DNA from 3 places in the Pseudomonas sp. SZ40 genome. Region 1 is predicted to be linked to each of the others. Evidence: predicted binding sites of a transcription regulator. Region 1 holds the regulator's gene; each other region holds the start of a gene.

Region 1 (9,775 bases):
AGTGGAAGTAGTCGGGCCGGGTGCACTACCGGGCCTTCAGGCGCAGGTCGAACAGATTCTCGCCGAGGCGAAGAAGCAGGGCGCAAGTGCCTGCGAAGTGGCGGTATCGGTGGAGCAGGGGCTGTCCACCAGCGTGCGCCAGCGTGAGGTGGAAACCGTCGAGTTCAATCGCGATCAGGGCTTCGGCATCACCCTTTACCTCGGCCAGCGCAAGGGCTCGGCCAGCACCTCGGCCACCGGCGAGGCAGCGATCCGCGAAACCGTGGCGGCGGCCCTGGCCATCGCCAGGCATGCATCCGAAGACGAGAGCGCCGGTCTTGCCGACGCTGCGCTGATGGCTCGCGATCTGCCGCAGCTGGATCTGTACCACGCCTGGGACATCACGCCGGAGCAAGCGATCGAGCGTGCGCTGGTCTGCGAAGCGGCGGCATTCGACGCCGATCCACGCATTCGCAATGCCGATGGCACCAGCCTGGGAACTCACCAGGGTTGCCGTGTATACGGCAACAGCCACGGCTTCATCGGCGGCTACGCCAGCACCCGGCATAGCCTCAGTTGCGTGATGATCGCCGAAAGCGACGGGCAGATGCAGCGCGACTACTGGTATGACGTGAACCGTCAGGGCGAGCTGCTCGCCGATGCCGCGAGCATCGGGCGTCGCGCCGCCCAGCGAGCGGTCAGCCGCCTCGGTGCCCGCCCGGTGCCAACCTGCGAAGTGCCCGTGCTGTTCTCCGCGGAACTGGCCACCGGCCTGTTCGGCAGCTTTCTCGGGGCGATCTCCGGCGGCGCACTGTATCGCAAGTCATCGTTCCTCGAAGGAACCCTGGGCGAGCAACTGTTTCCCTCCTGGCTGAACCTCGACGAGCGCCCGCACATTCCCCGTGCCATGGGCAGTGCGGCATTCGACGGCGATGGCCTGGCCACCTATGCGAAACCGTTCGTGGAGGGCGGCAGGCTGGTCTCCTACATTCTGGGCACCTACGCCGGGCGCAAACTGGGTATGCCCAGCACCGCCAACGCCGGAGGGGTACACAACCTGTTCGTCAGCCATGGCGATGAAGATCAGCAGGCGCTGATCAAGCGCATGGGCCGTGGGCTGCTGGTCACCGAGTTGATGGGCCACGGTCTGAACATGGTCACCGGCGACTACTCCCGCGGCGCGGGCGGCTACTGGGTGGAGAATGGCGAGATCCAGTTCGCCGTGCAGGAGGTGACCATTGCCGGCAACCTGCGTGACATGCTCAAGCAGATCGTCGCGGTCGGCAGCGATCTGGAGCTGCGCAGCAATATCCGTACGGGCTCGGTGCTTATCGAGAAGATGACCGTCGCGGGCAGTTGATTCGAGTGGGCGCTGCAGGCGCCCGATCGTCGAGGCGCTGACGTTTTCGTTGCCACTCCTGAAAACGTCAGCGGACTCTGGCTAGCCACGCAATGTGGTGGTGCCCGTCTTTTCACTCCGTTTCCCGAATACTGAACGCAGATGGCGGCGTATTGCCGGCCGTTCGGCCATTTTCTCTTTCTGCATCTTTGCCATTGGGCGCAGCCGCGATGCTGCGCGGCGAGACCAATGGCGCTTCACATCAATTCGGTATTGATTATTCTTTCTATATAGGAATTAATATTATTAGCTTTTAAAAGGTGAGCCATGAGATTTCGCTCGAGCAATACGCCCTGTCTGGATTGTTGGTACTGGCTGGGTTTTCGGATCCGTTGCGGGCTGCTTCCCGATGAACCAAGGCTGCTCGAGTTGCACTGGGCACAGGGGCGACAACTGGTCGAGCATGGCCGCCTGTGCCCCTGGCGGATGTCGCTGACCACCCTGAATCTGCTCATGGATACCGCCTGCGATACGGCGCTGCCCTGGCACTGGCGCAGTGTCTGCCTCGATCACGCCTACCGCTCCCTCTACGCGCTGCAGCACCTGGCGACCAATCGCGATCAGCAACACAGTCTGAATCGCGTTCGCAACCGTCTGGCCACCTTGCGCATGCAGCCCTCTCTTTCGATGTCCGAATTGGCAGAAGGAAATCCCTATGAGTAACACCCGGATAGAACGCGACAGCATGGGCGAACTGGCCGTCCCCGCCGAGGCCCTCTACGGTGCCCAGACCCAGCGTGCGGTCAACAATTTCCCGGTATCGGGGCTGGCCATGCCCAAGGCGTTCATTCGTGCGCTGGTACTGGCCAAGGCCGCCGCTGCCCGCGCCAACGTGGATCTGGAGCAGATCCTGCCTGCCCAGGGCGATGCCATCGTTTCAGCGTGCCAGCAACTGCTGGCCGAGGATTTCATGCGTCACTTCCCGGTGGATGTGTTCCAGACCGGTTCCGGCACCAGCTCCAACATGAATGCCAACGAAGTGATCGCCACCCTGGCCACGGGCATTCTCGGCGAGCCGGTGAACCCCAACGATCACGTCAACTGTGGTCAGAGCAGCAACGACATCATCCCCACCACCATCCATGTCAGTGCCGCCATCGAGGTCAGCGAGAATCTGCTGCCGGCGCTCGGTCACCTGCTCAAGGTGCTCTGCGAGAAGTCTCTCGAGGTGCAACCCTTCGTGAAGACCGGTCGTACGCACCTGATGGATGCCATGCCGGTGCGCATGAGCCAGGTGCTCGATGGCTGGGCGCAGCAAATCCAGGGCAATATCCAGCTGCTCACCAGCCTGCTGCCCGCCCTCCAGGCCCTGGCCCAGGGTGGTACAGCGGTCGGTACCGGCATCAACGCGCATCCGCGATTTTCCGAACTATTCTGTCAGGAGCTCAATGCGCTGACAGGTCGGCAATTCACCCCCGGCACCAACTTCTTCGCGCTGATCGGCTCTCAGGACACAGCGGTGGCGCTGTCCGGGCAACTGAAGACCACGGCAGTGTCGTTGATGAAGATCGCCAACGATCTGCGCTGGATGAACTCCGGCCCACTGGCCGGCCTCAGTGAGATCGAACTCGAAGCGCTGCAGCCTGGTTCCTCGATTATGCCGGGCAAGGTCAATCCGGTGATCCCGGAAGCCACCGCCATGGTCGCGGCTCAGGTCATCGGCAATGACACCACCATCGCGGTGGCGGGGCAGTCCGGGAATTTCGAGCTGAACGTGATGTTGCCGGTGATCGCTCACAATCTGCTCGGCAGCATCGAGTTGCTGGCCAATGCCAGCCGCCTGCTGGCGGATCGTGCCATCGCCAGCTTCAAGGTCAACGAGCCGAAGCTCAAGGAAGCACTAGGCCGCAACCCGATTCTGGTAACGGCGCTGAACCCGCTGATCGGTTATCAGAAGGCGGCGGAAATCGCCAAGAAGGCGTATCGCGAAGGCCGGCCGATCATCGACGTGGCCGAGGAAATGACCGATCTGGGGCGTGCCGAACTGGAGCAGTTGCTCAACCCGGAACGCCTTACCGAAGGTGGTCTGTAATCGTTGAAACCGCCGCGCAGGTCATCTGGCCTGCGCATTTTCGTCTCAGGGCGAGGAGGCAATCCATGGAGCAGTGGAAGCGACTCATCCAGGCGGGTAACCGCTACTTCGCCGAGGGTTCCTGGGTCGAGGCGCGGGAACAGTATCTGCAAGCGCTGGCGCTTGCTCAAGTGCTGTTCGAGCGCTGGCGGGATGCCGATGCTGCGGTGGCGGCTTTCGTCGTTTCTCAGCACAACCTGGCCGATCTGCAACTGATGATCGGTCATCCGGAAGGCTCCGCGGAGCACCTCTGTGCCTGCCATGAACACCTGTTGCGCTGCATGGACAGTGAGCATCTGTCGCCGTCCTTGCGCCAGGCCGCACTCAATCACAGCGGCCGAACCTACACCAGTCTGTTGAACTTTGTCGCCGAGCACGGGGCCTACCCCCGTACGGATCGATTGTTGGGCGCCCATGCGCCTGGCGATGCTTCACCGGCAGAACGCCCAGCGTCTGTCGTTCGTCAGTACCATTAGAGGAGTGAAAACCATGCCGTATAGCCTGCCTGCTCTGCCTTACGCCTACGATGCCCTGGAGCCGCACATCGATGCGCAAACCATGGAAATCCATCACAGCAAGCACCACCAGACCTACGTCAACAACCTCAACGCTGCCCTGGAAGGCAACTCGCTCGGCGAGCTGCCGGTCGAAGAGCTGCTGACTCGCCTCAAGGACGTGCCGGAAGACAAGCGCGCTGCGGTGATCAACAACGGTGGTGGACATGCCAACCACTCGCTGTTCTGGACCGTGATGAGCACCAGCGGTGGTGGCGAGCCTCAAGGCGAACTGAAAACCGCCATCGACAGCCAGCTGGGTGGTCTGGAGGCTTTCAAGGAAGCCTTCACCAAAGCCGCACTGACCCGCTTCGGCAGTGGCTGGGCCTGGCTCAGCGTGACGCCGCAGAAGAAACTGGTGGTCGAGAGCACCGGTAACCAGGACAGCCCGCTGATGAACGGCAACACGCCGATCCTCGGTCTGGACGTGTGGGAGCATGCCTACTACCTGCGTTATCAGAACCGTCGTCCCGAATACATCGGTGCGTTCTACAACGTCATCGATTGGGCCGAAGTCGCACGCCGCTATCAGGCCGCTCTGGCCTGATCGCATGCCCATGAGCCCACATCGAGTGTGCCTATGAGCCCGCTGCACGAGTTGATTGCGGCCAATGGCCGTTCCTTTCGCTATGCACTGGGCCTGATGCTGCTCGTTGGCGGCGGGACCATTCTCGCCCTCAAGGTCTGGAGTGGTTTGCAGAGCCGGCTTTCGCCGGCTCTGTGGTATGCCTGGCAAGGTGGCATGCTGTGCGCTCTTGGCACGGCTCTGGGCGCCTTGCCGGTCATTTTCATGCGCAGCATTTCGGCACGTTCGTACACGGCCATGCTGGGTTTGGGCGGGGGCATGATGCTCGCTGCCAGTCTTTTCTCACTACTGCCGCCGGCTTTTCAGCTGGCTGACGAGCAGGGCCTGACCAGCAGTCAGGGCTCATTGCTGGTCGCCGCGGCAGTGGTACTGGGTGCTGGCGCCTTATGGGTGCTGGGCCACGGGTTGTCCCGTACATCGCGAGCGCGGGTAAATCAGGGCGTCGGGTCGAGCGTCTGGCTGTTCGTCATCGCCATCGTGTTGCACAACGTGCCGGAGGGCATGGCGGTCGGCGTGGCGGCTGCAGCCAATCTGGCGAATGCCGACGGTTTGACGCTGGGGATTGCGTTGCAGGACGTGCCCGAGGGGCTGATCATTGCCTTGGTGCTGGCCGGGGCGGGCATGTCGCGCTACAAGGCGGTCTTCTGCGGTGCGGCGTCCGGGTTGGTAGAGCCGCTGTTCGCCGTGCTTTCGGCCTGGCTGGCCGGTGCGTCGCTGCAGCTGCTGCCCTGGGGGCTGGCGATGGCCGCGGGAGCGATGCTCTTCGTGGTGCTGCGCGAGATCATTCCCAAGCTGTATCGGCGCGCTGACGTGCCGCCGGCCTCGCTGGGGTTCGCATCGGGGTTCGTGCTGATGCTGGTTCTGGGCAATGCCCTGAGCGTCTGAGAGCGGTTACTCGCCTTCGTCGAAGTAGTTGTTGATCAAATCGATCAGCGCCTGCAGGGCTTCCTCTTCCCGTTCGCCCTCGGTCGCCAGATGCACGGTGGTGCCCTTGCCGGCGGCGAGCATCATCACCGCCATGATGCTCTTGCCGTCCACCAGGCTATCGACGCTGCGCCCGATTTTCACCTGGCAGGGAAAGCGCCCTGCGACTCCGACGAACTTGGCGGCGGCACGCGCATGCAGGCCGAGTTTGTTGATGATGGTGATTTCACGGGCGGGCATCGCGGCAATTCCTTAACTGAGGTCGCGGTGGCGGATCTGAACGTTCTTCAGCAGCGGTTTGAGGGCGTGGCCCAGGCGGTTGGCGAGATACACCGAACGATGATGGCCACCGGTGCAGCCGATCGCAACGGTGACGTAGGAGCGATTGCTGGCAGCGAAGCGCGGCAGCCATTTGTGCAGGTAGGCGAAGATGTCCTGGTACATGTCCTGGACGTCCTCTTGGGCTGCGAGGTATTCCTCCACCGGCTGTTCGAGGCCCGTGAAGTCACGCAGCTCGGGCTTCCAGTAGGGGTTGGGCAGGCAGCGCACGTCGAACACCAGGTCCGCATCCACTGGCATCCCCCGTTTGAAACCGAAGGACTCGATCAGGTAGGCGGTGCCCGGCTCAGGCTGGTTGAGCAGGCGCAGCTTGAGGGTGTCGCGCAGTTGGTAGAGATTCAGGTGAGTGGTATCGATCTTGAGGTCGGCACGGTCGATGATCGGGCTCAGCAGCTTGGTCTCGTCGACCATGGCCTCGGCCAGCGAGCGCTGGTCGTTGGTCAGCGGATGACGCCTGCGCGTCTCCGAAAAGCGCTTGAGCAGCGTTTCTTCGCTGGCATCCAGGTAAAGAACATCGCAGCGGATATTGCGGCCGCGCACTTCGTCGAGCAGTTCGGAGAAACGCTTGAGCTGGCTGGGCAGGTTGCGTGCGTCTATCGACACCGCCACTTGCGGGTGCAACAGCTCGGTGTGCAGCAACGCCCGTTCGGCCAGCTCGGGAAGCAGGCCGGCAGGCAGATTGTCGATGCAATAGAAACCGTTGTCCTCGAGCACGTCGAGAGCGGTGCTCTTGCCCGAGCCGGAACGGCCGCTGACGATGATCAGGCGCATGGGCTCATCCTGTGTAGGGCTATTGGCCGTTCTGCACGTTCACTACGGTCTGGTACAGCGATTGACTGTCCTGAGCCTGGCGCAGTCGCTCGCGAACGTCCTCGCGGTCGAACATGCTGGCGATCTGGCGCAGCAGTTCCAGGTGCTCATCGGTCGCTGCTTCGGGAACCAGCAGCACGAACAGCAAATCGACAGGGGCGCCATCGATTGCGTCGAAATCCACCGCGGCGTCGAGTTTCAGCAGCGCACTGATCGGTGAACTGCATCCGGGCAAGCGGCAATGAGGAATGGCGATGCCATTGCCGAAACCGGTCGAGCCGAGTTTCTCCCGGGCGATCAGGCTTTCATAGATGGTCTGGCCATCGAGATCGGGCAGGTCGCGCGCGATCACGGCAGCTATCTGTTCGAGTACACGCTTTTTACTGCCGCCCGGCACGTTCACGAGGGAACGGCCGGGGGTCAGGATATTTTCAAGTCGGATCATAGGAGAAGGACGAGGTCAGCGGGCCATTGCGCCCTGCTGGCGGTCGAGCTGTTTTTCCTTGTGCTTGATGAGTTGGCGGTCAAGTTTGTCGGTCAGTAGATCGATGGCGGCGTACATGTCTTCATGCTCGGCATTGGCCACCACTTCGCCTCCGGCGATGTGCAAGGTGGCTTCGACTTTCTGCTTGAGCTTCTCGACCTCCAGGATGACCTGCACATTGGTGATCTTGTCGAAGTGCCGCTCGAGACGTCCGAGCTTTTCCTCGATGTAGCTGCGTAGTGCGTCTGTCACATCCAGCTGGTGCCCACTGATGTTGACTTGCATACCGCTTCTCCTTGTTGCCGTGTGTGAGTGGCAGGCTATACACCTGCCGCAGGAACACTGGGGCTCTACTACAAGGCCGCTCACATCAGTCGTTTGCGTTCGCTCGAAGGCGCTATACCGAGCGATTCACGGTACTTGGCGACTGTGCGGCGCGCCACTTGAATGCCCTGTGCTTCCAGTAAACCAGCGATCTTGCTATCGCTCAATGGCTTTTTCGCATTTTCCGCGGCGACCAGTTTCTTGATGATCGCGCGGATCGCGGTGGACGAACATTCGCCGCCTTCGGAGGTGCTGACGTGGCTGGAGAAGAAGTATTTCAGCTCGTAAATGCCACGCGGTGTATGCATGTACTTCTGGGTGGTGACACGCGAGATGGTCGACTCGTGCATGCCCACCGCTTCGGCGATGTCGTGCAGTACCAACGGCTTCATGGCTTCGTCGCCGTAGTCGAGGAAGCCGCGCTGGTGTTCGACGATCTGCGTCGCGACCTTCATCAGGGTTTCGTTGCGGCTCTGCAGGCTCTTGATGAACCAGCGTGCTTCCTGCAACTGATTGCGCATGAAGGTGTTGTCGGCGCTGGAGTCGGCGCGCTTCACGAAACCTGCGTACTGCGCGTTGACGCGCAGGCGAGGCATGGCCTCCTGGTTGAGTTCCACCAGCCAGCGATCGTTGTGCTTGCGCACGATCACGTCAGGCACCACGTACTCGGGCTCGCTCGATTCGATCTGCGAACCGGGGCGCGGGTTGAGGCTCTGAATCAGCTCGATGACCGGGCGCAGCTCGTCTTCCTTGAGCTTCATGCGGCGCATCAGCTGGCTGTAGTCGCGGCTGCCGAGCAGGTCGAGGTAGTCACTGGTGAGGCGCTGGGCCTCGCTCAGCCAGGGGGTATTGGCCGGCAGTTGGCGCAGTTGCAGAAGCAGGCACTCGCGCAGGTCGCGGGCGGCGATGCCGGAAGGCTCGAACTGCTGGATGCGGTGCAGCACGGCTTCGACTTCATCGAGCTCGACATCGAGTTCGGGGTCGAAGGCGTCGGTGATTTCTTCGAGGGTTTCCTCGAGGTAGCCCTGACCATTGATGCAGTCGATCAGCGTCACTGCGATGAGGCGGTCCTTGTCGGACATAGGTGCCAGGTTGAGTTGCCAGAGCATGTGACTCTGCAGGCTCTCGCCGGCAGAGGTGCGAGTGGTGAAGTCCCACTCGTCGTCATCATTGCTTGGCAGGCTGCTGGCGCTGGTCTGATAGACGTCTTCCCAGGCCGTGTCGACCGGCAGTTCGCTGGGGATTCGCTCGCCCCATTCGCCTTCTTCCAGATTGTCGACGGTCTGGGTGTTTTCCTGGAAAGTTGGTTCCTGAAATTTCTCTTCCTGAGCGGCCGCCGTGGGTGCGCTTTCCGCGCCGTCGGCCATGGGGTCCGAATTGTCGAAGTCGTCGCCTTCTTCCTGACGCTCGAGCATCGGGTTCGACTCCAGTGCCTCCTGGATCTCCTGTTGCAGATCCAGCGTGGACAGTTGGAGCAGGCGAATGGCTTGTTGCAGCTGCGGTGTCATCGTCAGCTGCTGGCCCATTTTCAGGACTAGCGATGGTTTCATTGCAGACCTTATCTGGCGTCTGTGCGCGATCCACGACAGGGCGCCAAAGCGCCACTAGGAAGCAAATTATATGCCTGAATCCGAGTGCTTTGCCTAGAGCCCGTTACCATTTCATTACGACCCTGTCGTGGGTAGCGGGCGCTGGGCGTTCATCGGCGGGAAATTCGTTACAGGCGGAATTCGTGGCCCAGATAGACTTCCTTGACCACCTGGTTGGCCAGGATCGCAGCGGAATCGCCTTCGGCGATCAGTTGACCATCGCTGACGATGTAGGCGGTTTCGCAGATATCCAGGGTTTCGCGCACGTTGTGGTCGGTGATCAGCACGCCAATGCCTTTGGCCTTGAGGTGGTGAATGATTTGCTTGATGTCACCGACCGAGATCGGGTCGACGCCGGCGAAGGGCTCATCGAGAAGGATGAATTTCGGCGAGGTGGCGAGGGCGCGGGCGATTTCGACGCGGCGGCGTTCGCCACCCGAGAGGCTCATGCCCAGGTTGTCGCGGATGTGCGTGATGTGGAATTCCTGCAGCAGGCTTTCCAGCTCCTGCAGACGCTGCGCACGGTTGAGGTCCTTGCGCGTTTCCAGGATCGCCATGATGTTGTCGGAGACGCTCAGCTTGCGAAAGATCGAGGCTTCCTGAGGCAGGTAGCCGATACCGGCGCGAGCACGGCCATGCATGGGTTGGTGGCTGACGTCGAGATCGTCGATCAGCACGCGGCCCTGATCGGCCTGAACCAGGCCGACGATCATGTA
Region 2 (9,775 bases), on a different contig from region 1:
GACGGTGACAGGCCGATGCGCGCGGCAAGTGCTTGCAGAGTCGGTGGTCTTTCCGCTTCGTCGAGCAGGCGGCAGGCTGCAGTCACCAGCGCGTCGAGCTGCTCGGCCAGGCTGCTGCCCCGGGGCGAGCAGCGTTTACAGGGCCGATACCCCGCCGCCTCGGCGTGTGCGGGCGTGGCATGGAAACTGACGTTCTCGCGCCTTGGCCGGCGTGCCGGACAGCTGGGGCGGCAGTAGATGCCGGTCGAGCGCACGGCGAAGACGAATTCACCGTCCTGCGTGGCATCGCGTTCGCATACGGCTTGCCAGTGGCGTTCTTCCGACATGTTCATCTCCTGTAACAGACACTGGATTGTCGGTATCGACCAGATTACGCGCCAGTGCCAATCACGCTTTCAAAGTGTATGAGTCGGCACATTTTCCATAGAGACTGTGCGCTGCCCGAGGATTGCCGTATAAAAGGGCCGCATAGCCCATTGAGGACCCTAATAAAAGCTGATGAAGACGCCAAAACGCATTGAGCCCCTGGTCGAAGACGGCCTGGTGGACGAGGTGATTCGCCCTTTGATGAGCGGCAAGGAAGCAGCGGTCTATGTTGTGCGTTGCGGTACCGAGTTGCGTTGCGCCAAGGTCTACAAGGAAGCCAACAAGCGGGGTTTCCGCCAGGCCGCCGAGTATCAGGAAGGTCGCAAGGTACGCAACAGCCGTGACGCGCGGGCTATGGCCAAGGGCTCCAAGTATGGTCGCAAGGGGCAGGAAGACGCCTGGCAGAACGCCGAGGTGGCAGCCCTGTTTCGTCTGGCCAGCGCCGGGGTCCGGGTGCCGAAACCCTATGACTTTCTCGAGGGTGTGCTGCTCATGGAACTGGTCGGGGACGGCGAGGGTGGCGTAGCGCCGCGCCTCAACGACGTCGACCTGCACCCCGAAGACGCCCGTGAATTCCACGCTTTCATGATCGAAGAAATCGTCAAGATGCTCTGCGCCGGCTTGGTGCATGGCGACTTGTCCGAATTCAACGTGCTGCTTGGCCCTGAAGGCCCGGTGATCATCGACCTGCCCCAGGCGGTGGATGCGGCCGGCAACAACCACGCCTTCAAGATGCTCGAGCGTGACGTCGGCAACATGGCCGCCTATTTCGGCCAGTTCGCACCGGAGCTCAAGTTCACCAAGTACGCCAAGGAAATGTGGGCGCTCTACGAAGACGGCAAGCTGACGCCGGATAGCGTGCTGACCGGGGAGTTCGATGACCCCGAGGACGAGGCCGACGTCGACGCCGTGTTGCGTGAAATCAAGGCCGCCCTGGCCGATGAGGCACGCCGTCAGGCCGCGCTCAACGCCGAGGACGAGCCCAAGGACCAGGAGCCGCCTCCGCCCTGGGAGCGGTGATTGAGCTTGATGCAGTGGTGGGCTGAAGCGGATCGCCGCCCGGCCCACCCTGTACGGCTGCGATCCACCGCGGGCGCGGGCCGTGCCCGCGATTTCGCGCGCATGGCGCGCTCCCACAAGTTGGTGCGCTGAAGGGCGGTCCGCCTGATGGATCAACATCGACCCTGCGCCCGCTGACCTATCTGAAGAATCGCAGGGAACGACCGTTTTGCAATCCACTGTGGGAGCGGGCCATGCCCGCGATTTCGCGCGCATGGCGCGCTCCCACAAGTTGGTGCGCTGAAGGGCAGCTCGCGGGATGAGTGAACATCCATCCTGCGCCCGCGAACCGGCCTGAAGAATCGCAGGGACCGGCGGTTCCGCGATCCACTGTGGGAGCGGGCCGCGCCCGCGATTTCGCGCGCATGGCGCGCTTCCACAGGTACTGCGCCGAAGGGCAGCTCGCAGGATGGGTGAACATCCATCATGCGCCCGCGAACCTGCCTGAAGAATCGCAGGAAACGGCGGTTCCGCGATCCACTGTGGGAGCGGGCCGCGCCCGCGATTTCGCGCGCATGGCGCGCTCCCACAAGTTGATGCGCTGAAGGGCAGCTCGCGGGATGAGTGAACATCCATCCTGCGCCCGCGAACCGGCCTGAAGAATCGCAGGGAACGGCGGTTCCGCGATCCACCGCGGGCGCGGGCCGCGCCCGCGATTTCGCGCGCATGGCGCGCTCCCACAAGGTACTGCGCTGAAGGGCAGCTCGCAGGATGAGTGAACATCCATCCTGCGCCCTAGGACCGGCCTGGAGAATCGCAGGGAACGGCGGTTCCGCGATCCACTGTGGGAGCGGGCCGCGCCCGCGATTTCGCGCGCATGGCGCGCTCCCACAAGGTAGTGCGCTGAAGGGCGGTCTGCCTGATGGATGAACATCGACCCTGCGCCCGCTGACCTGTCTGGAGAACCGCAGGGAACGGCCGTTTTGCAATCCACTGTGGGAGCGGGCCGCGCCCGCGATTTCGCGCGCATGGCGCGCTCCCACAAGTTGGTGCGCTGAAGGGCGATCCGCCTGATGGATGAACATCGACCCTGCGCCCGCTGACCTATCTGAAGAATCGCAGGGAACGGCGGTTCTGCGATCCACTGTGGGAGCGGGCCATGCCCGCGATTTCGCGCGCATGGCGCGCTCCCACAAGTTGGTGCGCTGAAGGGCGGTCCGCCTGATGGATGAACATCTACCCTGCGCCCGCTGACCTATCTGAAGAATCGCAGGGAACGGCGGTTCCGCGATCCACTGTGGGAGCGGGCCATGCCCGCGATTTCGCGCGCATGGCGCGCTCCCACAGGCACTGCGCCGGCAGGTAGCGCTTACCCGACCTGCGCCCACGAATCCGCTTGGGCTGCCCCGAAATGGTGAGTTTCAGGATCGCCTGCTTCATCTTGGTTCGTATCCTGCGCCAGTCGCGCCGATCTGCAGGAGCCTGCCAAGCCCTTTGCCATGGGCCTTCCCGGCTTTTTCAAGGCCTTGGCATGCAACCTGCTATCAAACCTGTGCACCCATCATCGATGGGGCCGGTGAACAGGCCATGACCTGATACTCACCCCACATAACTGAATCCAAGGCAAAGACGCCTGAAGCTGACAACAGCTCCAGGCGTCTTTTTTTTGCGTTGCAGAAAACCGTGATACCGCAGCAGACAGAGGGCAGGCTATGAATTCCATCGTCACATCGATCAAGCGCGAGAACCTGATCGTCATCGGCAACGGCATGGTCGGCCACCACTGTGTGGAGCAGCTGATCGCCAGCGGCGCCCTGCATCGCTATCAGGTGCACGTGTATGGCGAAGAGCGCCAGCGCGCCTACGACCGTGTGCACCTGTCCGAGTATTTCTCCGGCAAGGATGCCGAAGCCCTGGCCCTGGGCGAGCCTGATCTGTACGCCCGCAACGGCGTGCATCTGCACCTCGGCGAGCAGGTGCTGGAGATCGACCGCGAGAACCGCGAAGTCGTCACCACCAACGGCCGTCGCGGCTACGACCGGCTGGTGCTGGCCACCGGTTCCTATCCGTTCGTACCGCCGATTCCGGGCGCCGAGGGCAATTCGCGCCTGGTCTACCGCACCTTGGACGACCTCGACGGCATCCGCGCTGCCGCGGCCAGCGCCCGCCGTGGCGTGGTGGTGGGCGGCGGTCTGCTCGGTCTCGAGGCGGCCAATGCCCTCAAGTCCCTTGGCCTGGAAGCTCATGTGGTGGAGTTCGCGCCACGCCTGATGCCGGTGCAGCTGGATAACGACGGTGGCGACGCATTGCGGGCGCGCATCGAGGCCCTGGGTGTGGGTGTGCATCTATCGCGCGCCACCCAGGAGATCGTCATCGGTGAGGAATACGCCTACCGCATGAAGTTCAATGATGGCGAATTCCTTGAGACCGACCTGATCGTGTTTTCCGCCGGTATTCGTCCGCAGGACGCCCTGGGCCGTGCCGCCGGGCTCGACATCGCGACCCGCGGGGGCGTGGTGGTCGACAACGACTGCCGCACCAGCGACCCGGCGATTTTCGCCATCGGCGAATGCGCGTCCTGGAATGGCATGGTCTTCGGCCTGGTCGCGCCGGGCTATTCGATGGCCCGCAATGTCGCCGCACAGCTGGCTGGCGCGCCCCACGAACTATTCACCGGCGCCGACATGTCGACCAAGCTCAAGCTGCTTGGCGTCGACGTCGGCTCCATCGGCGATGCTCACGCCGCCACGCCGGGCGCCAAGAGCTACCGCTATATCGACGAAGCCAATGCCAGCTACCGCCGTCTGGTGGTCTCGCCGGATGGTCAGCACGTCATCGGCGCCGTGCTGGTCGGCGACAACAGTTATTACGACACCCTGCTGCAGTACGCCCAGAACGGCATCAAGCTGCCGGCCGATCCGTCCAGCCTGATTCTGCCGCTGTCCGAAGGCGCGCCGACCCTGGGCGCCGATGCGCTGCCGGATACCGCGACCATCTGCTCCTGCCACAACGTCAGCAAGGGCGCGGTGTGCTGCCAGGTCGACGCCGGCATCACCGACCTCGGCGAGCTGAAGGCCATCACCAAGGCCGGCAGCGGTTGCGGTGGTTGCAGCGCCTTGCTCAAACAGGTCTTCGAGCATGAGTTGAGCGCCCGCGGCGTGGCGGTGGACAAGAGCCTCTGCGAGCACTTCGCCCATACCCGTCAGGAGCTGTACGCCATCGTCCGGGTGGAAGGTGTGCTCAGTTTCGAAGAACTGCTGGCCAAGCATGGCCGCGGCCACACCGGCTGCGATATCTGCAAGCCAGCGGTCGGCTCGATCCTCGCGTCGTGCTGGAACCAGCCGATCACCGACCCGCTGCTGATCCCGCTGCAGGACACCAACGACACCTTCATGGCCAACATGCAGAAGAACGGCACCTACTCGGTGGTGCCGCGTATTCCCGGTGGCGAGATCACCCCGGACGGGTTGATCGCCATCGGCGCCGTGGCGAAGAAATACGACCTCTACACCAAGATCACCGGCGGGCAGCGCATCGACCTGTTCGGCGCTCAACTGCACGAGCTGCCGGAAATCTGGGGCGAGCTGATCGCCGCCGGCTTCGAGACCGGGCATGCCTACGGCAAGTCGCTGCGTACCGTGAAGTCCTGCGTGGGCAGCACCTGGTGCCGCTATGGCGTGCAGGACAGCGTCGGCATGGCGCTGCGCCTTGAGGATCGCTACAAGGGCCTGCGCTCGCCGCACAAGATCAAGTTCGCGGTCAGTGGCTGCACCCGTGAGTGCGCCGAAGCGCAGAGCAAGGACATCGGCGTGATCGCCACCGACAAGGGCTGGAACCTCTACGTGTGCGGCAACGGCGGCATGCGCCCGCGGCACGCCGAGCTGTTCGCCACCGACCTGGATGACGAAGCGCTGATCCGCACCATCGACCGCGTGCTGATGTTCTACGTGCGCACTGCCGACAAGCTGCAGCGCACCTCGGTATGGCGCGAATCGCTGGAAGGCGGCCTGGATTACCTCAAGGCGGTGATTCTCGACGACAGCCTGGGCCTTGGCGCCGAGCTGGAAGCGCAGATGCAGCTGGTGGTCGACCGTTATGAATGCGAATGGGCCGGTGCCCTCAAGGACCCGGAGAAGCTCAAGCGCTTCCGCACCTTCGTCAACGACAAGCGCGGCGATCCGGACATTCACTTCGTCAAGGAGCGTGGCCAGCGCCGACCCATGACCGCCAGCGAGTTACATCTGATTCCCGTTACCGAGGAGGTGCTCTGATGAGCCAGTCCAATGCCGTGCGCGCCCAATCGCTTCCCGCCACCGAATGGCAACCGCTGTGCAGCAGCCAGGATCTGGTCGCCAACTCCGGTGTGGTGGCCTGGCTCGAGGGTGACCAGATCGCCCTGTTCCATCTGCCCCACAGCGAGGCCGGCGAGCAACTGTTCGCGGTGGAAAACCGCGATCCGAAATCCGGCGCCAACGTCATCGGTCGCGGCCTGATCGGCCAGATCAAGGGTGACCTGGTGATCGCTTCGCCGCTCTACAAACAGCATTTCCGCCTGGTCGACGGCACCTGCCTCGAGTACCCGGAGCAGCGCCTGCGCGTATGGCCGGTGCGGCTCAATGGCGACACCGTGGAAATCGGCCTGGCGAGCTGAATGCTCGACGACTTACCGCGAAGGCCGGAGAAGAACGCCAAGCAGGCGCCCCGGCCCATTCGCCCCCTCATTCCTGTTTGCACACCTGAAAAGAGAGCATCTCCATGTCCTACCTGGTTCCTGCCGAATTCGTCACAAAGATGGTGGATACCGGCGAGTCGAAGATCTTCATGTCGACCCGCGATACCCTGATCCGCGCCTTCATGGCCGGTGCGATTCTGGCCCTGGCGGCGGTGTTCGCCATCACCATCACTGTCCAGACTGGTTCGCCGCTGCTTGGCGCAGCGTTCTTCCCGGTCGGTTTCATCATGCTGTACCTGATGGGCTTCGACTTGCTCACCGGGGTATTCGTCCTCGCTCCGCTGGCGCTGCTCGACAAGCGCCCGGGGGTCACCGTCGGTGGCGTGCTGCGCAACTGGGGGCTGGTGTTCATCGGCAACTTCGCCGGAGCACTGACGGTCGCCGTGATGATGGCTTTCGTCTTCACCTATGGCTTCTCGACCAGCGCGGGTGAGATCGGCGAGAAGATTTCGCACATCGGCGAGTCACGCACTCTGGGCTACGCCGAGTTCGGCACGGCCGGCTGGCTGACCATTTTCCTGCGCGGCATGCTGTGCAACTGGATGGTGTCCATGGGTGTGGTCGGCGCGATGATCTCCACCACCGTCAGCGGCAAGACCATCGCCATGTGGATGCCGGTCATGCTGTTCTTCTACATGGGCTTCGAACACTCGGTGGTGAACATGTTTCTGTTCCCCTTCGGGATGATCATGGGCGGCGATTTCTCGGTGATGGACTACATGATCTGGAACGAAATCCCCACCGCACTGGGCAACCTGGTTGGCGGCCTGGCCTTCACCGGCCTGACCCTCTACACCACGCACGTCAAGACCGCACCCAAGCGCTCCTACAACTGAGTACCGTCGATGGCCGCTGCTGAAAACCTGCGCACGGGCAGGAAGAGCCAACTGCAGGTCAGCATCGGTCAGTGCTCGGACAAGGGCCGCAAGGCACGCAATCAGGACTTCCATGGCCTCTGCGTGCCCCATGAGCCGCAACTGAGCAGCAAAGGCATCGCCATCGCCCTGGCTGACGGCATCAGCAGCAGTGACGTCAGCCATATCGCCAGTGAAACGGCGGTGGCGGCGTTTCTCTCCGACTATCTCAGCACCAGCGAAGCCTGGTCCGTGAAGACCTCGGTGACTCGCGTGCTCAGCGCCACCAACGCCTGGCTGCACGCCCAGACGCGGCGCGGCCAGCATCGCTACGACATGGACCGCGGCTACGTGTGCACCTTCAGCGCTCTGGTGCTGAAGTCGACCACCGCGCACCTGTTCCATGTCGGCGATACCCGCATCTACCGCCTGCGCGACGGCTCCCTGGAGCCGCTTACCCGCGATCACCGCGTCTGGGTCGGCCAGGACAAGAGCTACCTGAGCCGTGCCCTGGGCATCCAGCCGCAATTGGAGATCGACTATCAGGCACTGGCGCTGGAGAGCGGCGACCTGTTCCTGCTGGCCACCGACGGCGTGTACGAGTTCGTCGATTCGCGCTTCATGATCGAGTGCATCGCCGCACACGCCGACGACCTGCAACGGGCCGCCCAGCATATCGTCGACCAGGCCCTGGCCAATGGCAGCGACGACAACCTGACCCTGCAACTGGTGCGCGTCGACAGCCTGCCGCGTGCCGAGGTCGATGAGTTGCAGCACAAGCTCGGCGAGCTGCCGTGCCCGCCGATTCTGGAAGCGCGCATGCCCTTCGACGGTTACCGCATCGTCCGCCCGCTGCACGCCAGCGCCCGCAGCCACGTGTACCTGGCCACCGATGAAGACAGCGCTGCCACCGTGGTGATCAAGACGCCCTCCCAGGACTTGCAGCACGACGCCGCTTACCTCGAGCGCTTTCTCATGGAGGAGTGGATCGCCCGGCGCATCGACAGCCCCCACGTGCTCAAGGCTTGTGCACCGACCCGCAAGCGCAATTTCCTGTATGGCGTCAGCGAGTTCATCGAGGGCCGGACCCTGGCGCAGTGGATGATCGATCACCCGAGCCCGGATCTGGAAACCGTGCGTAGCATCGTCGAGCAGATCGCCCGCGGCCTGCGTGCCTTCCACCGTCTGGAAATGCTGCATCAGGACCTGCGTCCCGCCAACCTGATGATCGATGCAACCGGTACGGTGAAGATCATCGATTTTGGCGCCACCCGGGTGGCAGGGCTGCAGGAGATCGCCAGCCGCCAGGCGGACGACCCGATACTCGGCACCGCGCAGTACAGCGCCCCTGAATACTGGCTCGGTGAGCCCGGCACGGTACGCTCGGACGTGTTTTCCCTGGCGGTGATCGCCTACCAGATGCTCACCGCTCGGCTGCCTTACGGGGCCAGCATGGCACGGGCGCGAACCCGCGCGGCCCAGGCGCGGTTGCGTTACGCACCGCTCGGCCAAGGGCGCGAGCTGCCTTCGTGGCTCGACGACGTGCTGCGCAAGGCCTGCCACCCGGACCCGCTGAAGCGCTATGCCGACCCGGACGAATTCGCCCACGCGCTGCGTCATCCCGGTCAGGCGTTGCTGCGCCGTGGCCGGGTACCGTTGCTGGAGCGCAATCCGCTGTTGTTCTGGCAGGTCAGTTGTTTGGCGCTGGCGTTGACGGTGGTGGTATTGCTGGCGCGCTAGCGGTTGCCAAGGGCGCTTTACTGCCGGGTGTTTCCGAGGGGTTGCATGGCTGGCCGGCACGTTGCTCGAGCGCTTCGTATCGCGCTTCGCGTGAAAACCGTGCAGGCCCCGCCAGTGCACGGTTTCAGGGCGTAGATGGAAAGGTAACTTAATGAAATAATTTGTCGCAAATTGTCATATTTGTTCTCTCGGCAACAAGACAGAATGCGGCTTCTGTTCAGCCATAAAGTGCGTGATCGTGGACTATCTCCTGCAACTAGCTAGCGACCCAACTGCCTGGGTCGCCCTTGCCACTCTGGTGGTAATGGAAGTGGTACTCGGCATCGACAACCTGATCTTCATCTCCATCCTCACCAACAAGCTGCCCGAGCATCAGCGTGAAAAAGCGCGGCGCCTGGGTATTGGTGCGGCGCTGGTTCTGCGTCTGGGCCTATTGGGCACCGTGGCGTGGATCGTCCAACTGGTGGAACCGGTGATCGAGCTGTTCGGCCAGGCGTTCTCCTGGAAGGACATCATCCTCATCGCCGGTGGCCTGTTCCTGCTCTGGAAGGCGACCAAGGAAATCCATCACTCCATGGACCCGGAGCCGGAAGGCGACATGTTCGTCGGCCGTACCGCTACCCTGGGTTTCAGCGCCGCCATCGTGCAGATCCTGCTGCTCGACCTGGTGTTCTCGGTCGACAGCATCATCACCGCCGTGGGCATGACGCCGCACGTGCCGATCATGGTCATCGCCGTGGTCGCCGCCGTTACCGTGATGCTGGTCGCTGCCAACCCGCTGGCGCGCTTCATCGCCAACAACCCGACCGTGGTGATGCTGGCCCTGGGCTTCCTCATCATGATCGGCATGACGCTGATCGCCGAAGGCTTCGGCGCTCACGTGCCGAAGGGCTACATCTACGCCGCGATGGCATTCTCCGCCATCATCGAGGGGCTCAACATGTTGTCTCGCCGGGCGCGCCGCAAGGCGGCTGCCGAGGCCAACAAGGCACCTTGACGCCGCGCACCTCCCCCTGCCACAGCGGGGGGAGGTGGCTGCATTTCCTCCGCTCCGCGCCACTTCCCTCCCGGCAAAGACTGACCG
Region 3 (9,775 bases), on a different contig from region 1:
ATCCCAACGGCACCAGCGCCAGGCTGAACACCGCCAGTGCTGGCCAGCGCTGACGCACGGCGAACAGGGCGGTAACGGCCAGGCTGACCACGGCAACCAGCAGGAATCCGTGCCCCTGCAGGTCGTCCGGTACGAAACGCGAAACTTCGCTCAGCGCTGCCATTAACCACCAGGCCGCGCACCAGAGCAACGCCACGTGCGACAACTCCTGCAAGTCCAGCGGCAGAAGATCGGAGCGGATCACACGCGCCGCGAGGTGCAGGCGCCAGGCGCAGAACAGGCCCGCCAAGGCCAGCAGCGCAGGCGCCCAGAACGTCAAATGGGGCAGCGGTCGCAGGGCCTCGGCGACCACGCTCTGACCGAGGCCGTCACTGAAGGTCAGGTAGACAATCCCACCAAGCACCTGCACGACGAAGGCACTGATCAGCACGCTGCGCGCCCCCAGATACAGCCCGGCGAGCAGCGTCGCCACGCCCGCCACGGCCCAGGCGGCGGCAGTGCCGTAGGGGCCGAAGCACAGAGGCCCCATCAGGTAGAGAAATGCCAGACCGACGCAGGCCAGCACCGGTTGCAGCTGACGCTCGCGATCCGCCAGCCGATCGCCTGCACCACGCACCTGCAGGAAGCTGAACAGCAGGGCCACACCGAGCATCAGCGCGCCAAGTGCCGAGCCTTCGAGCAAGGTCTCATCGCCGAAGCGCAGGCCCCACAGGTACGCCACTGCAGCGCCCACCTGCAGCAGCAGGGCGAACAGACGCGCGAACAGCCGTTGCTGACGCACTGCCAGCCAGTACAGGCCAGCGCCCTCGACCGCCCAGGCCGCGGACGTCCAGCGCGCATCCAGACCCAGTGGAATGGCCAGGGTGGCGAAGATCACGCCCAGCGCCAGGCAGGTTTCCATCAACAGCACGGCACGCCCTGGCGCACGCGCAACCAGTACCCGGGCCAGCAGCATGTACAGCAGGCCCATGGCCAGGGCGCTGAAAGCAGGACCGAAAGGCAGGTGCTGAACCACCGCGTATTGCAGACCGAAGCCCACCAGCGGCGTACCGAACAGCACGCTGCCATCGACGTAACCGGCCTGACACGCCGACCACTTGAGCAGCGCCTCGCGGGAGTCGTTTTCCGGCTCGGTCGGTGCCTCGAGCAGGCACCGCCGGGCGAACAGCAGGCCGATGGCGACGTACATCAGGAAGAACAGCAGCAGGAACGCCTGGGTGCTGGGCCACAGGTCCGTGGTGTAGGAGCGCAGGCCCCAGGCCAGGCCGATACCGAAGGTGCCGACGAAACCGATCAGATTGAGCTCGCGCCAGGCCTTGAACCAGGCGATGGCGAAGATCCCGGCGTTGAGCAGGGCGAAATAGCTGAACAGGGCGACGTGACTACCACCACCACTGGAGGCCAGGATCGGTGCGGCGAAACCGCCCAGCGCCGCCGCCGCGGCCAGGCCACGGGCGTCCTGCAGGATGGCCAGCACGGCCGAGCAGAGGGTCACCACCACCAGCAGCACCATGGCCACCTGCGGGGAAAGCAGAGGATGCAAACGCATGGCCGCGAATACCGTCAGGTACAACACGGCGATCCCCCCGCCCTGCATCAGCAAGGCATAGGCAGGTCGCCGCTGACGCAACCACCAGCCCAGTGCCAGCAGCGCGATCGCCGCCAGCGCCACTGCTGCGTAGCGCAACTCGATGGCCACCACCACCCGCTCCGAGGCGTAGCGCAGCAGGAAAGCCAGGCCCAGGAACAGCAGCACCAGCCCCACGCGCAATACGGTGTTGCCGCCGAGCAGCCAGTCTCGCGCCGCAGTGATGCCACGTTCGAGCCAGGTCGGCGCCGGCGGCTCGGCGCCCTGCCCGGCAGCCGGTAGAGGCGTCGCGACAAGTAGCTCCAAGGTGGGCTGCGGGCTCACCTGTGCAGGTGGTGCAGCCGGCTTGGCAGCATGCAGTACCAGGTCGAGTTCCCACTCACGCTCGACGGTCGGCGCGACAGGCGCCGCAGCGGCAGACTCCACAGGAGTCCGGACTGGCGCTACGTCGGGCTGTTCGGGCAGCGTATCGGTGCGCGGCTGCGCAGCGCCCTGCTCCAGGCGCAGGAGGCGCTCGTGCAGGTCGCCGGTGCCATGGTTGAAGCGGGCAATCAGCTCCGCCAGAGATTTACGCAGCGCCTCATGCTGAAGCTTCAGCGCATGCAGCGCGAGCGCCTGCCCTGCCGCCAGCCCAAGCAGGGCACCCAGCGCCGCCCCGGCCATCGCTTCGCCATTCGTCGCGCCCAGCAACAGCGCGCCGAGCACCAGTCCGACCAGCATGAAAATCCACTGCATGCACTCGCATCCTTGAAGAGAAAACCATCCATGCCGGGCGCAGGCCTGACAGACCCCGCAGTATATGGGCTTCACACGTTCAGATGATGGCGTCGCTCACAATTGTGGACGACGGCAATGGAACGGCAAAACCCGGCAATTTTTCGCACCGATACTGACAACGTGAAAGGTGACTTGTCATGGCAGCGGGCAAGATTTCCGGGTGCGCCTGCCGTTTCCAGCGCGATCACCGCCCACAAAAAAGCCCCCGCAGGCTCACGCCGGCGGGGGCTCTCTAGTCAGCTAGAACCGGATCAGTTCTTGGCTTTCTTGGCAGCGCGGGTACGCTCGCCTTCGTCGAGGATCTTCTTGCGAAGACGGATCGACTTCGGCGTCACTTCGCACAGCTCGTCGTCCTGGATGAATTCCAGAGCCTGCTCCAGAGTGAAGCGGACCGGCGGAACCAGAGCGATGGTTTCGTCCTTACCCGAAGCACGCATGTTGTCGAGCTTCTTGCCTTTGGTTGGGTTGACGCCCAGGTCGTTGTCGCGGCTGTTCAGACCGATGATCTGACCGTTGTAGATCTCCTGGCCGTGCTCGACGAACAGCTTGCCGCGCGCCTGCAGGGTTTCCAGGGAGTAGGTCAGCGCCTTGCCGGTATCGATCGACACCAGTACGCCGTTCTGACGGCCGGACATGTGGCCCGACTTCATCACGTCGTAACGGTCGAAGATCGAGGTCAGGATGCCTGCACCGTTGGTCAGGGTCAGGAAGGCGTTACGGAAGCCGATCAGACCACGCGCCGGGATGTTGTATTCCAGACGTACGCGACCTTTGCCATCCGGCACCATGTTGCTCAGGTCGCCTTTACGCAGACCCATTTCTTCCATGACCTTGCCCTGGGATTCTTCCGGGATGTCGATGGTGACGTTTTCGTACGGCTCGTGCTTGGCACCGTCGACTTCACGGATGATCACTTCCGGACGACCAACGCCCATTTCGAAGCCTTCGCGGCGCATGTTCTCGATCAGTACCGACAGGTGCAGTTCACCACGGCCGGAGACCTTGAATTTGTCGGCCGAGTCGCCTTCTTCAACGCGCAGGGCAACGTTGTACAGCAGCTCCTTGTCCAGGCGCTCCTTGATGTTACGGCTGGTGACGAACTTGCCTTCCTTGCCGCAGAACGGCGAATCGTTGACCTGGAAGGTCATGGATACGGTCGGCTCGTCGACGGTCAGCGGGGTCATCGCTTCGACGTTGTTCTGGTCGCACAGGGTGTCGGAGATGAACAGCTCGTCCATGCCGCTGACGCAGACGATGTCGCCGGCGGTGGCCTCTTCGACGTCCACACGGTGCAGACCGTGGTGGCCCATCAGCTTGAGGATACGGCCGTTACGCTTCTTGCCGTTGACGTCGATGGCGGTAACCGGAGTGTTCGGCTTGACGCGACCACGGGCGATACGGCCAACACCGATGATGCCCAGGAAGCTGTTGTAGTCCAGTGCCGAGATCTGCATCTGGAACGGACCGTCGATGTCGACGTTCGGCGCGGGAACGTGGTCGACGATGGCCTGGTACAGCGGGGCCAGGTCTTCAGCCATGTCGGTGTGATCCAGACCGGCGATGCCGTTCAGGGCCGAGGCGTAGACAACCTGGAAGTCCAGCTGTTCTTCGGTGGCACCGAGGTTGTCGAACAGGTCGAAGATCTGGTCCATGACCCAATCCGGACGCGCGCCCGGACGGTCGATCTTGTTGATCACCACGATCGGACGCAGGCCGGCTTCGAAGGCCTTCTTGGTCACGAAACGGGTTTGCGGCATCGGGCCGTCCTGGGCGTCAACGACCAGCAGCACGGAGTCGACCATCGACATCACGCGCTCTACTTCACCGCCGAAGTCGGCGTGGCCGGGGGTGTCGACGATGTTGATGCGGTAGTTGTTCCACTTGATGGCGGTGTTCTTGGCCAGAATGGTAATGCCGCGCTCTTTCTCCTGGTCGTTGCTGTCCATCACGCGCTCGTCGTTGAGCTCGCTGCGCTCCAGGGTGCCGGACTGACGCAGCAGGGCGTCAACCAGGGTGGTCTTACCATGGTCAACGTGGGCGATGATGGCGATGTTGCGTAGATTCTCGATCACAGTAGTGGTCTCGTAGGTTGGGTCGGGCTACCCAGCAGTTGCATTCAGCGGCCCAACGCGAAAAATCGGGATTAAGGATAAAGGCAGTCTGTTAACGATGTGTGGCGACAAACTCGTCGCCAATCGGGTCGGGAGGGCGATGGCGGATGCTGCCGCCATTGAGCCCGGGCGTCTTATGCCGGACGATAAACGCGCACATTGGCATGTCCCTCGCTCAGCAGGTGGTGGGCATGCAGGCGACTCATCACCCCTCGGTCGCAATACAGGAGGTACTGGCGGCTAGCGTCCAGTTCCTTGAAACGGTTGTTGATGGCATAGAACGGCATGGCCTGCAGGTCGATACCGGCGAGCTCGAGCGGCTCGTCCTCGACCTGATCGGGGTGACGAATATCGATCACCACGTGGCCCGGCAACGCCTCGGCGACTTCCTCGACCTGCACGTCCTGGCCCAGCTCTTCGATCACCCGATCGATGGCGATCAGGCGTGCCCGCTCGAGCGCGCGCTCGAGCACGGCCATGTCGAACTGCTCTTCTTCATAAACGACGCGATTGGGCTTGGCTTTGGTGGTCGGGTTCACCGAAATCACGCCGCAGTATTCTGGCATGTGCCGGGCGAACTCGGCGGTGCCGATAGCCTCGGCGGTATCGATGATGTCCTGTTTATGGCTGGTGATCAGCGGGCGCAGTACCAGCTTGTCGGTGACCGAATCGATCACCGAGAGGTTCGGCAGGGTCTGGCTTGATACCTGGCTGATCGCTTCACCGGTGACCAGCGCATCGATCTGCAGGCGATCGGCCAGACGGCTGGCGACGCGCAGCATCATACGCTTGAGGGTCACGCCCATGTAGCTGTTGTCGACCTTGCCGAGAATCTCGCCGAGCACTTCCTCGAACGGCACGCTGATGAACAGCACGCGTTGCGAGCGACCGTACTTCTGCCACAGATAGTGGGCGACTTCCATCACGCCCAGTTCGTGGGCACGACCACCGAGATTGAAGAAACAGAAATGGGTCATCAGGCCGCGGCGCATGATCTGGTAAGCGGCGACGGTAGAGTCGAAACCACCGGACATCAGCACCAGAGTCTGCTCCAGCGAGCCCAGCGGATAACCGCCCATGCCCGGATGCTGGTGATGAATGACGAACAGGCGCTGATCGCGGATCTCGATGCGCACCTCGATCTCGGGCTTCTTCAGGTCGATACCTGCAGCGCCGCATTGCTGGCGCAACTGGCTGCCGACATGACGCTCGACATCGATGGAGGAGAAAGAATGCCGGCCACCGCGCTTGCAGCGCACCGAAAAGATCTTGCCCGGCAGAAGGTCGCCGTAATGAAGCTTGCACTTTTCGACGATATCGTCGAAGTCGCCCAGCGGGTATTCGTCGATCTGCAGAAAATGCACGATGCCCGGCACGCAGCTCAGGCGCTCCACGAGCTCGTGCAGAAGCCTGGCCTCGGTGACCTCGGTCTTCACTTCCAGATTGTCCCAGACACCGGTCACCTGCAGTTGCGGATCGAGATCACGCGTGACTGCACGGATGTTCTTGGCCAACTGCCGGATGAAGTTCTTGCGAACCGGCGGGCTCTTGATGGTGATTTCCGGAAAGACTTTGACGATCAGTTTCATGGGAGCAAATGTCGGGCACCAGGGCCTGAAAAACAGGGGCGCGGATTATAGCGGAAATTGCTCAAGCTTTGACCAAAAATCCTCAAACATTCCGACATCGCACCAATATCGAGCACGATGTTAAATATTCGCACCAATAAGGAGCCACGCCAATGCACGTTGATGAGAGGATACCCGCGCCAGCGCTGGTTTTCAGGGCATGAGCCCATCACGGGGCACTGGCATGCAAATTGCTCCCTTGTGAGGCAGGGTGTCTTGGCAGACCATCTTGCCCGGCGTCACGAACTCAAAGAAGGGTCAATAGAAGACCCTATCCACCTGGAGGACAACATGTCTAAGGCTGTTCAACTGATCAAAGAACACGACGTGAAGTGGGTTGACCTGCGCTTCACCGACACCAAGGGCAAGCAGCACCACGTGACCATGCCGGCCCGTGATGCCCTGGACGACGAATTCTTCGAAGTCGGCAAGATGTTCGACGGTTCCTCCATCCATGGCTGGAAAGGCATCGAAGCCTCCGACATGATCCTGCTGCCGGATGACAGCACTGCCGTTCTCGACCCGTTCACCGAAGAGCCGACCCTGATCCTGGTCTGCGACATCATCGAGCCGAGCACCATGCAAGGCTACGATCGTGACCCGCGCTCCATCGCTCGTCGCGCCGAGGAATACCTGAAAACCACCGGTATCGGTGACACCGTATTCGTAGGCCCGGAGCCAGAGTTCTTCATCTTCGACGAAGTGAAGTTCAAGTCCGACATCTCCGGCTCCATGTTCAAGATCTACTCCGAACAAGGCTCCTGGAACACCGACGCCGACATCGAAGGCGGCAACAAGGGCCACCGCCCAGCCGTCAAAGGTGGTTACTTCCCGGTTCCGCCGTGCGACCACGACCACGAAATCCGTACTGCCATGTGTAATGCCATGGAAGAAATGGGCCTGGTCATCGAAGTTCACCACCACGAAGTGGCGACTGCCGGTCAGAACGAAATCGGCGTGAAGTTCAACACCCTGGTGGCCAAGGCCGACGAAACCCAGACCCTGAAGTACTGCGTGCACAACGTGGCCGATGCCTACGGCAAAACCGCTACCTTCATGCCGAAGCCGCTGTATGGCGACAACGGTTCGGGCATGCACGTACACATCTCGGTCTCCAAAGACGGCAAGAACACCTTCGCCGGTGAAGGCTATGCCGGCCTGTCGGAAACCGCGCTGTACTTCATCGGCGGCATCATCAAGCACGGTAAGGCCCTGAACGGCTTCACCAACCCGTCGACCAACTCCTACAAGCGTCTGGTTCCAGGCTTCGAAGCGCCGGTCATGCTGGCCTACTCGGCTCGCAACCGTTCCGCCTCGATCCGTATCCCATACGTTTCCAGCCCGAAAGCCCGCCGCATCGAAGCGCGCTTCCCGGATCCGGCTGCCAACCCCTACCTGGCCTTCGCAGCACTGCTGATGGCCGGCCTGGACGGCATCCAGAACAAGATCCACCCTGGCGACGCTGCGGACAAGAACCTGTACGACCTGCCGCCGGAAGAAGGCAAGCTGATCCCGCAGGTTTGCGGCAGCCTGAAAGAAGCCCTGGAAGAGCTGGACAAGGGCCGCGCATTCCTGACCAAGGGCGGCGTGTTCTCCGACGACTTCATCGATGCCTACATCGAGCTGAAATCGGAAGAAGAAATCAAGGTGCGCACTTTCGTGCACCCGCTGGAATACGACCTGTACTACAGCGTCTAAACCAGCCTCGCTGCACATAGCGGCGTGACAGAAACCTCCCCAGCTCTGCCGGGGAGGTTTTTTTATGCCTGCCATTTCATGGGCGCAGTGCAAATCCTTGGCGTCGCACGCTTGCCAGCGCGCCGCCGCGGTGCAAGGCTACTCACATCATCCAGATCGGAGACCGGCCCCATGCGCCGCACGCTCGCTTGCCTGTTGCTGATACTGGCCCTGCCGGTCAGCGCACAGATCTACAAGTACACCGATGCCAACGGCAACACGGTGTTCACCAATCAGCCCCCCGAGGGCACCAAGGCCGAGAGTGTCGAGCTGAAGCCGATCAATACCACGGAGCCGGCGGCCGCGCCCGCGCAGCCGGCCACGCCCCGACTGAGCGAGATGCCTCAGAACCCTTATCAGATACTGGCGCTGCGCGACCTGCCCAGTGACGAAGCGCTACGCGCCAACAACGGCACCTTCTCGGTAGGCGTCACCATCGAGCCCCGCCTGGGTCCCGGCCACAGCCTGCGCCTGATACTGGATGGAAAACCCTATGGCTCGCCCAGTAACGTGCCGCGCCTGCAGGTGAATCAGATTGACCGTGGCGAGCACAGCCTGGCGGTTGCCGTCATGCAGGGCGAGCAGATCGTCCAGCAGAGCGAAACGCGCACCTTCACGGTGCAACGCACCAGCACCAACAGCCCGGCCCGAGGTAAGTGATCACCATGCGCGCCCTGCTTTTCGGCCTTTTGCTGATCGCCCTGCCCTGCCTCGCCCAGGTTTATACCTATGTGGATGCAGAGGGTAATCGCGTGTTCACCGATAAACCGCGAGACGGCAACGCCCAGCAGGTGCAGATGGCACCATCCAACCGCATCGAGCCTGCGCAACCGCGCAGCACGCCCCCTACCGCACCAGTCGCACCCCAGCCGGTGCTTGGCTACGAGCTACTGAGAATCACCATTCCGCAACCGGACGCGACCATCAACGACAACGCCGGCAACCTGATCGTCACCGTCAACAGCGACCCGGCTCTGCACCCGGGCCATAGCTATCGCCTGCTACTGGACGGCCAACCGGTCGGCAGCGCCGGGCGTAGTCCGGTATTCCCGCTCGAGAACGTCGACCGAGGCACTCACCAGATTGCCGTGGAAATCATCACCGAGGGCGGCATCATCGTCGAGCGCACGCCCAGCCAGCCTTTCCACATGAAGCGGGTAACCCTGGCCCAGAAGCGCAAGGTTCGCCCCTGCGAGAAAACCGACTACGGCGTGCGTCCGGAATGCCCGCTCAAGGACAAGCCGAAAGAGGAAGACAAGGGCATCATCAGCATCCTGCCTTTCCTGTAATACCCGCCGCGGCGACACGACCGGCGCCGCAAGACACTCCGCCTCAAATCACTTCGCACCAATAAGGTGCGCATCAACGCACCTATTTCTATACTCGTCCCAAATTGGCACACGACGATTTTCATCGTTGCGCCGAAAAGTTGCCAAATCCGGCCCATTGCGCCTTTGCGCGCGTCTTTAGAGGGCTTTGGTTTGCTTCTTGCATTTTCTCCCGCACTGCCGGATGGCCCGAGGTGCGCCTCGCCCGCCATACCCTCCGGCCCTTCTGCTGCAAACCGCACGAGGAACGAATTTTGGCTGGCCCACACCCGCAACGAGACACGCCAAGCTGCGCCACGTTGCCAGACAACGGCCATCGCCTTGTCCAGACATCCCCTGCTGGCGGATGCACTGCGGGCAAGCCCTTGGAGCTTGCCCGATGATCATCAATGAAGCCCTGCACCGCCTGCTGCTCGACAACCTGACCACAGCCACGCTGCTGCTCAATGCCGACCTGCGCCTGGAATACATGAACCCTGCCGCCGAAATGCTTCTGGCCGTCAGCGGTCAACGCAGCCACGGCCAGTTCATTAGCGAACTGTTCACCGAAACCCGCGAAGCCCTGGGCGCTCTGCGCCAGGCGGTCGCCGAGGCGCATCCGTTCAA

The links. Region 1 encodes sigma-54, which starts transcription at its own class of promoters, with help from an activator protein. Its sites were predicted from a motif close to ANTGGCATNNANNTTGCTNT; they were not measured.
Region 2: nirB (nitrite reductase large subunit NirB) is a predicted target of sigma-54. The motif match lies at 2,891-2,910, and genes of this name have one in related genera.
Region 3: glnA (glutamate--ammonia ligase) is a predicted target of sigma-54. The motif match lies at 6,283-6,302, and genes of this name have one in related genera.

What each region holds. Positions count from the first base shown of each region.
Region 1 covers NZ_JBQWIF010000004.1:199,838-209,612, reverse strand. The annotation lists gene pmbA (metalloprotease PmbA) at 1-1,339, shown strand, start outside; gene ACT9T4_RS06025 (FagA protein) at 1,646-2,041, shown strand; gene ACT9T4_RS06020 (class II fumarate hydratase) at 2,034-3,410, shown strand; gene ACT9T4_RS06015 (DUF2753 family protein) at 3,476-3,925, shown strand; gene ACT9T4_RS06010 (superoxide dismutase) at 3,939-4,550, shown strand; gene ACT9T4_RS06005 (ZIP family metal transporter) at 4,584-5,474, shown strand; gene ACT9T4_RS06000 (HPr family phosphocarrier protein) at 5,481-5,753, opposite strand; gene rapZ (RNase adapter RapZ) at 5,766-6,623, opposite strand; gene ptsN (PTS IIA-like nitrogen regulatory protein PtsN) at 6,643-7,107, opposite strand; gene hpf (ribosome hibernation-promoting factor, HPF/YfiA family) at 7,123-7,431, opposite strand; gene ACT9T4_RS05980 (RNA polymerase factor sigma-54) at 7,512-9,020, opposite strand; gene lptB (LPS export ABC transporter ATP-binding protein) at 9,188-9,775, opposite strand, start outside.
Region 2 covers NZ_JBQWIF010000012.1:125,595-135,369, forward strand. The annotation lists gene ada (bifunctional DNA-binding transcriptional regulator/O6-methylguanine-DNA methyltransferase Ada) at 1-326, opposite strand, end outside; gene ACT9T4_RS12290 (PA4780 family RIO1-like protein kinase) at 499-1,386, shown strand; gene nirB (nitrite reductase large subunit NirB) at 3,078-5,636, shown strand; gene nirD (nitrite reductase small subunit NirD) at 5,636-6,016, shown strand; gene ACT9T4_RS12305 (formate/nitrite transporter family protein) at 6,121-6,933, shown strand; gene ACT9T4_RS12310 (bifunctional protein-serine/threonine kinase/phosphatase) at 6,943-8,691, shown strand; gene ACT9T4_RS12315 (TerC family protein) at 8,930-9,688, shown strand.
Region 3 covers NZ_JBQWIF010000021.1:26,560-36,334, reverse strand. The annotation lists gene ACT9T4_RS16760 (DUF2339 domain-containing protein) at 1-2,323, opposite strand, end outside; gene typA (translational GTPase TypA) at 2,617-4,437, opposite strand; gene thiI (tRNA uracil 4-sulfurtransferase ThiI) at 4,611-6,065, opposite strand; gene glnA (glutamate--ammonia ligase) at 6,396-7,802, shown strand; gene ACT9T4_RS16740 (DUF4124 domain-containing protein) at 7,974-8,501, shown strand; gene ACT9T4_RS16735 (DUF4124 domain-containing protein) at 8,507-9,130, shown strand; gene glnL (nitrogen regulation protein NR(II)) at 9,549-9,775, shown strand, end outside.